One region of the Burkholderia arboris genome, then DNA from elsewhere that is predicted to be linked to it. Evidence: riboswitches for the same ligand, from Rfam matches in the RefSeq annotation. Region 1 holds a riboswitch; the other holds the start of a gene.

Evidence for each region. A riboswitch is a leader RNA that binds a small molecule or an ion and turns the genes downstream of it on or off. The one in region 1 is predicted to bind FMN.
Region 2: another riboswitch for FMN. It lies ahead of ribB (3,4-dihydroxy-2-butanone-4-phosphate synthase); the one in region 1 lies ahead of OHZ10_RS26975 (6,7-dimethyl-8-ribityllumazine synthase).

The regions. Positions count from the first base shown of each region.
Region 1 covers NZ_CP109822.1:2,158,156-2,163,743, reverse strand. The annotation lists gene OHZ10_RS26980 (TonB-dependent receptor) at 168-2,249, opposite strand; FMN riboswitch at 2,617-2,773, shown strand; gene OHZ10_RS26975 (6,7-dimethyl-8-ribityllumazine synthase) at 2,840-3,346, shown strand; gene OHZ10_RS26970 (MarR family winged helix-turn-helix transcriptional regulator) at 3,452-3,883, opposite strand; gene OHZ10_RS26965 (alpha/beta hydrolase family protein) at 3,880-4,797, opposite strand; gene OHZ10_RS26960 (ABC transporter substrate-binding protein) at 5,126-5,588, shown strand, end outside.
Region 2 covers NZ_CP109821.1:3,098,207-3,103,794, reverse strand. The annotation lists gene miaB (tRNA (N6-isopentenyl adenosine(37)-C2)-methylthiotransferase MiaB) at 1-84, opposite strand, end outside; gene OHZ10_RS14575 (LysR family transcriptional regulator) at 298-1,230, opposite strand; gene OHZ10_RS14570 (MFS transporter) at 1,377-2,552, shown strand; gene OHZ10_RS14565 (helix-turn-helix domain-containing protein) at 2,770-3,453, shown strand; FMN riboswitch at 3,646-3,794, shown strand; gene ribB (3,4-dihydroxy-2-butanone-4-phosphate synthase) at 3,913-4,623, shown strand; gene OHZ10_RS14555 (HAD family hydrolase) at 4,694-5,380, opposite strand; gene iolG (inositol 2-dehydrogenase) at 5,569-5,588, opposite strand, start outside.

The DNA of each region.
Region 1 (5,588 bases):
TTTATGGATGAATAACGGAATTTCGTTTTCGACGAATTCCGGGAGGACGCCGATGCGGGTGCTCGGCGTGCGCCGCTCGATTGGCGCGATGGGAGGATTAACAGAGGCGGGCGCGCCATGTCGGCGCGCCCGACAAGCTCGCGGCGGGCGCCGCGAGCCGTGTGGGGTCAGAACGTGGTGCGCAACCCGGCCATCGCGCTGCGGCCGCCTTGCGGTGCGAAGCCGCGCACGACCGACGTCGAGTAGCGAATCTCCTGGTTCGTCAGGTTGTCGCCCCGCAGGTACGCGAGCCAGTGCGTCGGGCCGACGCGGAACTTGTAGGTCAGCATCACGCCGAGCGACGTGTAGCCGTCCGTCGAGAAGTCGTTGTCGGGCACGCGATGCTGCGACCACGCGTGCGTGACCTGCGCGCGCGCGCCGAACGGGCCGTAACCGTAGTCGGCCGCGAGCGTCGCGCGCAGCGGCGCGATGCGCGGCAGCGGCTGGCCCGTGTCGACGTTGCGCGCATGCGTGTAGTCGGCCGTCAGTTCGAGATCGACCGTATGGCCGCGTCGCGAGAACGCGCGCCATTTGCCGTCCAGCTCGATGCCGTAGAACTCGGCGCGCACGCCGCGATAGATCGCCTCGTTGAGCGAGCCGTCGGTGCCGGGTGCGACGGGTTCGCCGTCGTCGTTCACGACGCGGCCCGTGTTGTACTCGGTCAGGTAGTTCGAGAAGCGGTTGTAGAACACGCCGACGCTACCGCGGTTCGGCCCGCTCGCATAGCGCAGCGACAGGTCGGTCGACACGGCTTTTTCCTTCGACGCGTTCGGGTTGCCGATCAGGAACTGGCCGGTCGCATCGTGCGGGCCGTTCGAATACAGCTCGTAGAAGGTCGGCGCGCGTTCGGTGTACGCGACGTTCGCCGCGACCGACCATACCGGCGTCAGCGAGAACAGCGCGCCGGCCGACAGGCTGCCCGCGTTGAAGTCGCGCGGCTGCGCGCCCGCGAATTTCTCGACGCCGGCCGGATCGGGATCGACCTTCACATGCTCGAAGCGGCCGCCGAGGCTCAGCTTCAGCGCCGGGACGACCTGCCATTCCTCGAGGCCGAACAGCGCGACGCTGTTCGTGCGCGTGGACGGCACGAGCATTTCGTCGCCGAGCGCGGAGAACGTGTTCTGGCCGAACTGCACGCCGATCGCGCCTTCGAACGGGCCGATCTTGCGATGCCGCGCCTCGATGCGCGCCTCGTAGCCGCGATTGCGGAAGGTGGTCGCCGTTTCGCCGTTGTCGACTTCCTTGTGACGGTAGTCGGTGTAAGCGAAATCGAATTTCAGCTGCGTGAACGGCCCGCTCAGGTTGCGGATCTCGGACGCGAACGCGAGGCGTTCCTGCCGCATCCGCAGCCGCACGTCGCTTTCGGCGACGGAGCCGTAGTTCGATTCGTAACCGCTGTACGACAGGCCCGCGAACCCGTCGGCCCACGTGTACGACGCGCCGAGCGCGCCGCCATGCACGCGGCCGTCGCTGTTCGGCACGTTGCCTTCCGGCTGCGGCGTGTCGGGGCCGTCGATCGCGCGTTGCGGGCTGCTGCGCGCGTAACCGGGAATCCGCAGCTTGCTCGTTTCGCGGTCGAACGCGTCGACGTGGAACGCGAAGCGGCCATTGCCGCCTTCGACTTGCGCGGCACCGGCGCGCACGGAATTGGCGCCGCCGTAGCGCGCGTCGAGCGCGCCGGTCACGCCCTGGATCGCTTCGCGCGGGATCCGGTTGTCGATCGTGTTGACCACGCCGCCGACCGCGTTGCCGCCGTACAGCAGCGCGGCCGGGCCGCGTACGATTTCGATGCGTTCGATCGACAGCGGATCCTGCGGCACCGCATGGTCGTACGACAACGACGACGCGTCGTAGGCCGCGACGCCGTTCTGCAGCAGCCGGATCCGGTCGCCGTCCATTCCGCGGATGATCGGGCGGCCGACCATCGGTCCGTAGGTCGTGGTCGACACGCCGGGCAGCCCGTTGAGCGTTTCGCCGAGCGAATCGGCCTGGCGGCGCGTCAGCGCATCGCCGGAAAGCTGCACGGTCGGCGCGATCGGCTCGGTGTCGCCGAGCGGGTTCGCGGTCACGAAGATCGGCGCGAGCGGGGCGGCGGCCGGTGCCGGATTCGACGACGCGGGCGTATCGGTCTGCGCGTGGGCGACGGCGGCGAACAGCATCAGCGAAAGAGACGAGAGCGGGCGAAGCGGTAGACGAGGGAGGTCGCGCATGGTCGGTGAATCGGTTGGAATCGGATCGGATAACGAGCGATACGGGTCACCGCTGGATACGATATATTGTTGCGTCAATGACGCGCAGTGACCCGTTGGAACATGGCTCGGCGAGGCCCGGCCACCCACAGTGGAACAGCGTCGGGCGGACGAGCACCCGAAATGATATGTTATATCATTTCAAATTCCAAGCCGAATGGCAGGTTCCCGTCGGGTTTCTGTCGGATCGGTGAAAAGGGCGGCTGGAGCGGAGGGGCGATGGCGGGAAACGTGGGACGGGGTGCGCCGAGCGCATGAGGCGAGCGGCGATGTCCATGCGCCTGCACGTCGAGAGTGTGATAGATTTCCGGCGCGGCCAATGTGCCGCGAACGTTCTCAGGGCGGGGTGAAATTCCCCACCGGCGGTAATCGCGCGATTGCGCGTAGCCCGCGAGCGCTTGCCGGCACGCATGTGTCCGGCAAGGTCAGCAGACCCGGTTTGATTCCGGGGCCGACGGTTAAAGTCCGGATGAGAGAGAGCGGGGTTCGTTGCGTACGCAAGGTACGCGGCTTGTCCCTGTGCGCCCATTCAACTCACACAGGACCCATCGATGACCCAACTTGCTTCCCCCTCCCAAACTGCCGCGCCGCGTATCGCTTTTGTCCAGTCGTGCTGGCACAAGGAGATCGTCGACCAGTGCCGAAACGCGTTCGTCGACGGGCTCGCCAACGCGAACCTGAGCCAGGCGGATTGCGATTTCTTCGAAGTGGCAGGCGCTTTCGAAATTCCGCTGCATGCCAAATTGCTCGCGAAAACCGGCAAGTACGCGGCCATCGCGTGCGCCGGCCTGGTGGTCGACGGCGGCATCTATCGCCATGACTTCGTCGCGCAAGCGGTGATTTCCGGCCTCATGCAGGTGCAGCTCGAAACCGGCGTGGTGGTGCTGTCGGCGGTGCTGACGCCGCATCATTTCCACGGCGCCGAGCATGTCGCCTACTTCCACGAGCACTTCCTCGTGAAGGGCGCGGAACTCGCGCATGCCTGCGTCGATACGATCGGCAAGGTCGCGGCGCTGAAAGCGGAACCCGTGGTCGCTGCAATTCCGCAGGCTGCCTGACGCGTTGCGGTGTGCGTGCCGCCGCGTTGCCTGCGCGGCGGCACGCATGTCAGCTTTCGCGGGGTGTCAGCGAAGGCGGCAACGACACGATGTTGCCGCCTTCGCTCAGCGCTCTGCCGGAAACCGCTCCTGCAACGCGTGCAGCCAGCGCGCGACGACATCGAGTTCGTCGTCGGAAAACCCGTCGCACAGCTTGCCGTTCAGTTCGCGCAGCAGCACGCGCGCCCGCTTGAGCGCCGCGTGGCCTTCGTCGGTCAGGTACAGCCGCGTTGCGCGGCCGTCGTCGGAATCGGCATGACGCGTGATGAGGCCGGCCTTCGCCATCCGGTCGGCAAGGCCCGTCATCGCGGACGGCGCGAGCTGTAGCGCGGCGCCGACTTCGCCGATCAGCGCACCATCCTGCTTCGCGAGACAGAACAACGCGCCGGCCTGCGCGGCGCTCGCGCGCGTCTCGGTTTCGGCCTTGCGGTCGATCCAGCGCTGCACGCGCCGCTGGCCGATGTTCAACATGAAAAACAGTCGTCGGTCTTCGCTCAAGCTGGGTTCCCGGCTGCAATGGAAAGGGAGGGACGGCCCGCGGTGCGTGGCGTGTCGAGCGCCTGCGCGAGCCAGTCGGCGACGTCGGGCCACAGCACGGTGCCGGGCCGGCTGCGAAAGAAGCCCATGTGCCCGACCGGGCCGCTGCCCGCCGCGTGCGGATCGATCTGGCGGCGTTCGACCTTCGCGCGGGTCAGATAGCTTACCAGCAGGCCGATCGCGGCCGGGTTGGCCCACGGATCGTCGTTGAAACCGAGTGCGAGGATGGGCAACCGTTGCTTCGAGAAACGTTCGGCCGCGCCGAGCGTCGGATCGTCGAAGAAATAGTGCGGCAGCGTCGTCCAGCGGCTCCATTCGCGGAACACGCCGGCCGGCAGATCCTCGCCGAGCCCGAGCCGTTTGCCGGGCACGTAGCCGAGCAGCGCGGACATCAGCGGTCCGAGCACACGCAGGATCAGCCGTACCTTCAGGCGCTCGGCCGCCTGCGCGATCAGCCGCGTGCTGCCCGCATGCGCGGCGACGAGGACGGCGGCGCGCAGATGCGGCGTGCTTGCGGACAGCCCGATCGCATGCCCGCCGACGCTATGGCCGACCGCCAGCAGCGGCAACCCTTCATACGCCTGCCGCGCCCATGCGGTCGCGGCGCCCACGTCGAGCTCCATCCAGTCGCGCATGCGCGACCGCAGCGCGGCCAGGCGCGCGGGCCGCGATGCGCCGATGCCGCGATAGTTGTAGGTCAGCGCCGCGAAGCCGCGTTCGGTCAGGAAGCGTGCGAAGCCCGCATACAGCCGCTCGGGCACGGCCGTCGCCGGATGGATCAGCACCAGCGCGCGCGGCGCGGCGTCCGGCGACCACAGCGTGCCGTGCAGCACGTAGCCGTCGGCGGCCGAAAACTCGATGGGTTGGGCGGTCATGGGCGTCCTCGTTCCGGGTGGTTATTTCGTATGCGAAATATAGTCCGGGATTTATTTCGCGCACGAAATATCTATCGAGGAATCATTCGAACGACACGTGACGGAGGCCGGTGGCGAGCACGAGGGCGTGGTCGGTTGCTTCATAAAATATTTGCATCTTTCCATAGAAGAATATTGCGTTTGTCTCATGAAGTGGATCGACGTATCTTCATCGGTTGCATCGGTTGCATCGGTTGCATCGGTTGCATCGGTTTCGCCGGCCATCGCGCACGGCGGACAAAGGGTGCCGCCATCGCGCGGCAGCCTGCCAACCTTCCGGGAGATCACGTTGTTGAGCCGAATCGTCACGGCGCTCTTGCTGGCGCTTGCCGCGCAGCCGGGCATTGCCAAGGACACCGTCACGCTGCGCGTCGGTGAACAGAACTACTTCAACATCCAGGCCTCGATGGAGGCGTCCGGCGTGTTGAAGGACCTGCCGTACACGATCGAGTGGAAGCATTTCCAGGCCGCCGCACCCGTCGCCGAAAGCCTGAACGGCAACGCAATCGACGTCGGCTTCCTCGGCGATTCCGCGCTGCTGACGCTGGCCGCGCGCGGCGCGCCGGTCAAGGTCGTCGCGGTATCGCGGCAAAGCCTCGACGGCGTCGCGATCCTCGTGCCGAAGCATTCGCCGGTGCGTACCGTGGCCGATCTGCAGGGCAAGACCATCGCGGTCTGGCGCGGCGCATGGAGCCAGCAGCTCGTGCTGCGCGCGCTCGAACACGCGGGCCTGCGCGCCGATTCGGTGAAGT
Region 2 (5,588 bases), on a different replicon from region 1:
GGCATTGAGCACGTCCACCATCTTGTCCGAGTCGTACTCGTTCATCTGGCAGCCGAAGGTCTTTACGTAAACTTTCTTGGTCATGGGGATTCGCCGTTCGCAGTGGTTGACCTGGGGGCGTCGTCAAGGGTGAATCGGGACGGCCGTGCGCTGCACGCAGATGCGCGCAGCGAGCAGGAAAAGCCGTCGGGAAAGCCTTCCATTATAGCTTTTCGCGCCGCTCGGGACGGGCGGCGGGTTGCGGCCGCGCGACGCCGGGTGTCAGGTTCCGACCCCGTAACGGCGATGCGCCGGCCGTCAGCGGCACGCGTTCAGCAGGTCGTCGAGCGCGGCTTCCTCGCGCGCGAAGCGTTCGGCGAGAAAGTCGAGCAGCACGCGCACGCGCGGCGCCATGTAGCGCTTGCCCGGGTAGATGGCGTGCAGCGGCGCACCCTGGTGCCGCCAGTCGGGCAGCAGGACCGTGAGCCGCCCCGCGCGTATGTCGTCGGCGACATCCCAGATCGAGTTCAGCACGATGCCGTGCCCGCGCAGCGCCCACTCGCGGGCGAGGCCGCCGTCGTTGGTCTCGAACGCGGTGGCGAGCGGCACCGTGCAGGTTTGCGCGTCGCCGTCGCGCGTGAAGTGCCACGTGTTCATCGGCCCGGACGCGACCGTGATCACGTTGCAGGGAAATCGGGCGAGATCGTGAGGATCGCGCGGCGCGCCGTGACGGGCGACGAACGACGGCGCCGCGCACGGCACGCGCCGGTCCGCGGCGAGCCGGCGGGCGATCAGCGCGCCATCGGGCGGGGCGGCGAAGCGGATCGCGAGATCGATCTCGTCCTGCCACAGGTTGACCGTCGAGTCGGACGCCGTGAGCGAGAACGTGACGTCCGGGTAGCGCACGGTGAATTCGTCGAGCCAGTCGAGCAAGCGGCGGCGGCCGAAATCGGATGTCGCCGACAGCCGCACCCGGCCGCCGACGACGTTGCGGCCGGCCTGCAGCAGCGCGTTGGCGTCGTCGAGCGCCTGCAACCCCTGCCGGCACCCGTTCAGGTACAGGCGGCCCTCGTCGGTGAGCCGCAACTGCCGGGTCGAACGGTCGAACAGCCGGGTCGCGACTGCCGCCTCGAGCTTCGCGAGGCGCGCGCTCGCGGCAGCCGGCGTGAGGTTCAGCTTGCGCCCGGCGGCCGACAGGCTGCCCAGTTCCGCGGCTTCGACGAACAGCCGGATATCGCCCAGTCGGTCCATGCGATTTTCCAGAAATATTTGAAAATGGTTCAAATGCCACGCCAATTATCAAATATAGGCGTCTTCGGGACAATGCGCGCACATCCCGCTTCTTGTGCGGTGCGGCACCGACCGGTCGCCGCAGCCGCCGCCTTCCGGAGAACGTCATGCCCATTCCGTTACTGGCGCTCGCGATCAGCGCCTTCGCCATCGGCACCACCGAATTCATCATCATGGGCCTGCTGCCCGAAGTCGCGCACGACCTCGCCGTGTCGCTGCCGTCGGCCGGCCTGCTCGTCACCGGCTATGCGCTCGGCGTCGCGGCCGGCGCGCCGCTGCTCGCGGTGCTGACGAGCCGCATGCCGCGCAAGGCCGCGCTGCAACTGCTGATGGCGATCTTCATCGTCGGCAACGTGCTGTGCGCGACCGCGTCCGGCTACGCGATGCTGATGGTCGCGCGCGTCGTCACGTCGTTCGCGCACGGATCGTTCTTCGGGATCGGCGCGGTGGTCGCCGCGTCGCTCGTGCCGACCGACAAGCGCGCGAGCGCGATCGCGCTGATGTTCACCGGGCTCACGCTGTCGAACGTGCTCGGCGTGCCGTTCGGCACGTTCGTCGGCCAGCTGCTCGGCTGGCGCGCGTCGTTCTGGATCGTCGCCGCGCTCGGCGTGCTGGCGCTCGGCGGCGTGGCGGCGCTGGTGCCGAACCGTCATGACGGCGGGCCGGTCGGCCTCGGTCACGAAGTGCGCGTGCTGAAGGAGCCGCAGGTATGGCTCGCGCTGCTGATGACGGTGCTCGGCTTCGGCGGCGTGTTCGTCGTGTTCACGTACATCGCGCCGATTCTGGAAACCGTGTCCGGCTACTCGCCGCGCGCGGTCGCGCTGGTCCTCGTGCTGTTCGGCGCCGGGCTGACGATCGGCAACACGCTCGGCGGCAAGCTCGCCGACCGCGCGCTGATGCCGTCGCTGATCGCGATCCTCGTCGCGCTGATGGCCGTGATGGCCGTGTTCGCGAAGACGAGCCACCTGCCGGTCGCGGCCGCCGTCACCGTATTCGTCTGGGGGATCGCCGCGTTCGCGACGGTGCCGCCGCTGCAGGCGCGCGTGGTCGAGAAGGCCGCGAGCGCACCGCATCTCGCGTCGACGCTGAACATCGGCGCGTTCAACGTCGGCAATGCCGGCGGCGCGTGGCTCGGCGGCCTCGCGCTGGAACACGGCTTCGCGCTCGACTCGCTGCCGTGGGTCGCGGTTGCGGTGACGTTCGCGGCGCTGGTCGTCACGTGGTTCGCGATGCGGCTCGACGCGCGCGGCCCGGCACGCGGCGCGGCGCCGGCCGCGCAGTGAGCGTTGCCGCGGCGAGCAGGCGGTGACGCGATAGCGGCAGGAAAAGGTTCGCGAGAAACGCATTCCTCCGCGATGCTGATAACGGTGTGAAGATAACTTCGTTTGCCCGTGCAAGGCCGGGTGATAGCGTTTCGATACGCGCCAAGGCTGGCGCAACCCGATTCCGATCCCGGCTTACCCCATACGCAGGGCCGCGCAGCGGCCCGGAGGCAATGCTATGTCTTCATCCCTGGCGCTCGTGCGCGACGTGTCTTCCTTCGAGTCCGGCAATGCTGCCGACCTGCGCGCGTCCGCGTCGCTCGACCTCCTCGAGCAGGTCGTCGGCGTGAACCTCGCGCGCTTGCGCGCCGAGCGGCAGCTGTCGCTCGATGCGCTCGCGCGGCTGTCCGGCGTGTCGCGCGCGATGCTCGCGCAGATCGAATCGGCGCGCAGCGTGCCGTCGATCAAGGTGCTCTGCAAGATCGCAGCGGCATTGAAGGTGTCGGTCGCTGCGTTCCTGCGCCGCCATGCGGTGAACGGCTTCGAGCATCTGGCGGCCGAACGCGCCTCGCGCGTCGTCAGTTCGAACGGCCGTTTCTCGGCACGCGCGCTGTATCCGGAAGGCGAGCCGGCCGCAGCCGAATTCCACGAGCTGCGGATCGCGCCGCTGCATACGGAGCCCGGCGCGCGCCGCGCGCCCGGCACGACGGTCAACCTCGTCGTCAGCGAAGGCACGCTCGAAGTCAGCGTGCACGACCGTCGCCAGTTGCTCGCGACCGGCGACGCGATCGTGTTCGATGCCGACCAGCCGTACAGCCTGCGCAACCCGGGCGACAGCGAAGCGCGCGCGTTCCGCGTGACGGTGAGCCCCGAGGTGCCGCCGCGCTGGCTCGTGCCCGACGCGGCGCACGCGGCCCACTGACCGGGCGGGCAGTACGAGTACGGAACGGCCGCTTTGCCGCTGTTGCGCGGGCGCGCGGCCAGGTGATCGGCCGTTCGGACGATGCCGTTAGACGGAGTCGTCAGTAAGGTTTTAGGTGTGGTTCGCTGCGCTTCGCGCGCGGCTGCGGTATGCTTGGCCCGCCGGTGACGGGGAACCCCCGTCCGGCAATCAGTGCGTCTTCAGGGCGGGGCGAAATTCCCCACCGGCGGTAGGCTGGCGTAAGCCGGCGAGCCCGCGAGCGCCCGCGCATCCGCGCGGGGTCAGCAGATCTGGTCGAATGCCAGAGCCGACGGTCATAGTCCGGATGAGAGAAGATGTGCAGATAGTCATGTCCGTCAGGGCCGCTTCGCGACGCATGCGAAGCGGGTTGTCGTTCTGTCTGTTTGCAATGCCCTGAAACGTTTTTCGCCCAAATCGTATTTGCGAGGAGCGTTTCACATGTCCTTGATGTCCGTATCGTCGGCACCCGCCGACGCCTTTGCCGATCTCCCGTTGCTGGATTCCGAACCGGTGCCGCCGCGCATCGCCGCTGCGCTCGATGCGATGCGCGCAGGCCGTGCGGTCGTGCTGCAGGATGACCACGATCGCGAGAACGAAGCCGACCTGATCGTCGCCGCCGAGCGCATCACGCCCGAGACGATGGCGCTGCTGATCCGCGAGTGCAGCGGCATCGTGTGCCTGTGCCTGACCGACGACACGGTGCGCGCGCTCGAACTGCCGCCGATGGTGCAGACCAACGAGAGCCGCAACGGCACCGCGTTCACGGTGTCGATCGAAGCGCGCGAAGGCGTGCATACCGGTGTGTCGGCGGCCGATCGCGTGACGACGATCCGTGCGGCGATCGCGGAAGGCGCAAAGCCGCACGACATCGTGCGGCCCGGCCACGTATTTCCGTTGCGTGCGCAACCGGGTGGCGTGCTCGCGCGCCGCGGTCACACCGAAGGCACGGTCGACCTGTCGATCCTCGCGGGCCTGAAGCCGGCCGGCGTGCTGTGCGAGCTGATGAATCCGGATGGCACGATGACGCGCGGCGACGAGGTCGAGCTTTTCGCGCAACGGCACGGGTTGCCGATGCTGACGATCGCGGAACTCGTCGAGTTTCGCGAGGCGCTGGCGGCCGCGCGCGAGCGCTGCTGCGAACCGGCCTGAGTGAAGGGAAGGCGGGTGCGTTCGCGCACCCGTGGCGGGCCGGATCGACCCGATCCGGCCTGACTGGCAATCAGGACTGCACGTCGCCGAATTCGCCGCGCATGCCGGCTTCGACGAGCGACGGCAATTCGTCCATCTTGCGCATGATCCGCGTGATGCCCATCGCACGCAGCGCGTCCGCGTAGTTGTCGGGGATGTGGCTCGCGCCGACGAACGCGATCGTCTTCATCCCGGCCGCGCGCGCGGCATTCAACCCCGATACGCTGTCCTCGACGACGATGCAGCGCGCCGGCGCCACGCCGAGCGTCCGGGCCGCATGCAGGTACACGTCGGGGTAGGGTTTCGGGCGCGCCACCTGCTCGGAACTGAATACGCGCTCGCCGAAGATCTCGGTGAGCGCCGCGCGTTTCAGCGAGTTGCGCACGCGTACGAGCCGGCTGTTCGATACGACGGCCGCCGGCAGCGTGACCTTCAGCAGCGCGTCGCGCACGCCGGAGATCGGCGCGAGCGATTGTGCGAGCGCGACCTCGATGTTGTGCTCGATGGTCTCGATGAAGTTCGCGGGCATCTCGATCCCGAAGCGGGATTCGATCCCGGCGAGGAAGCGCGACGTCTGCTGGCCGAATGCCGATTTCGCGGCGGCTTCGAAATCGAGGTTCGGGAACGTGGCGGACAGCGTATCGAGCAGCACGCGGTCGGCGATGACTTCGCTGTCGACGAGCACGCCGTCGCAGTCGCAGATGAGGTGATCGAGCATGGTGATGAAAATGCGGTAGACCGGCGACGCCGATCAATTCGCCATCATACGTGCTTTCACGCGCGTGCCGCGCGACGTTTCGGCAAATTTGCCCGATGCGGGCGTGCGGTTGCCGCATTCCGTGCCGCCGCCGCGCCGATCGCCCGATGGCGGCAGTCCGGGTGCCCGGGCCGCCGCTGTTTGTCGCGTTACAGCTCGATCACGCGCC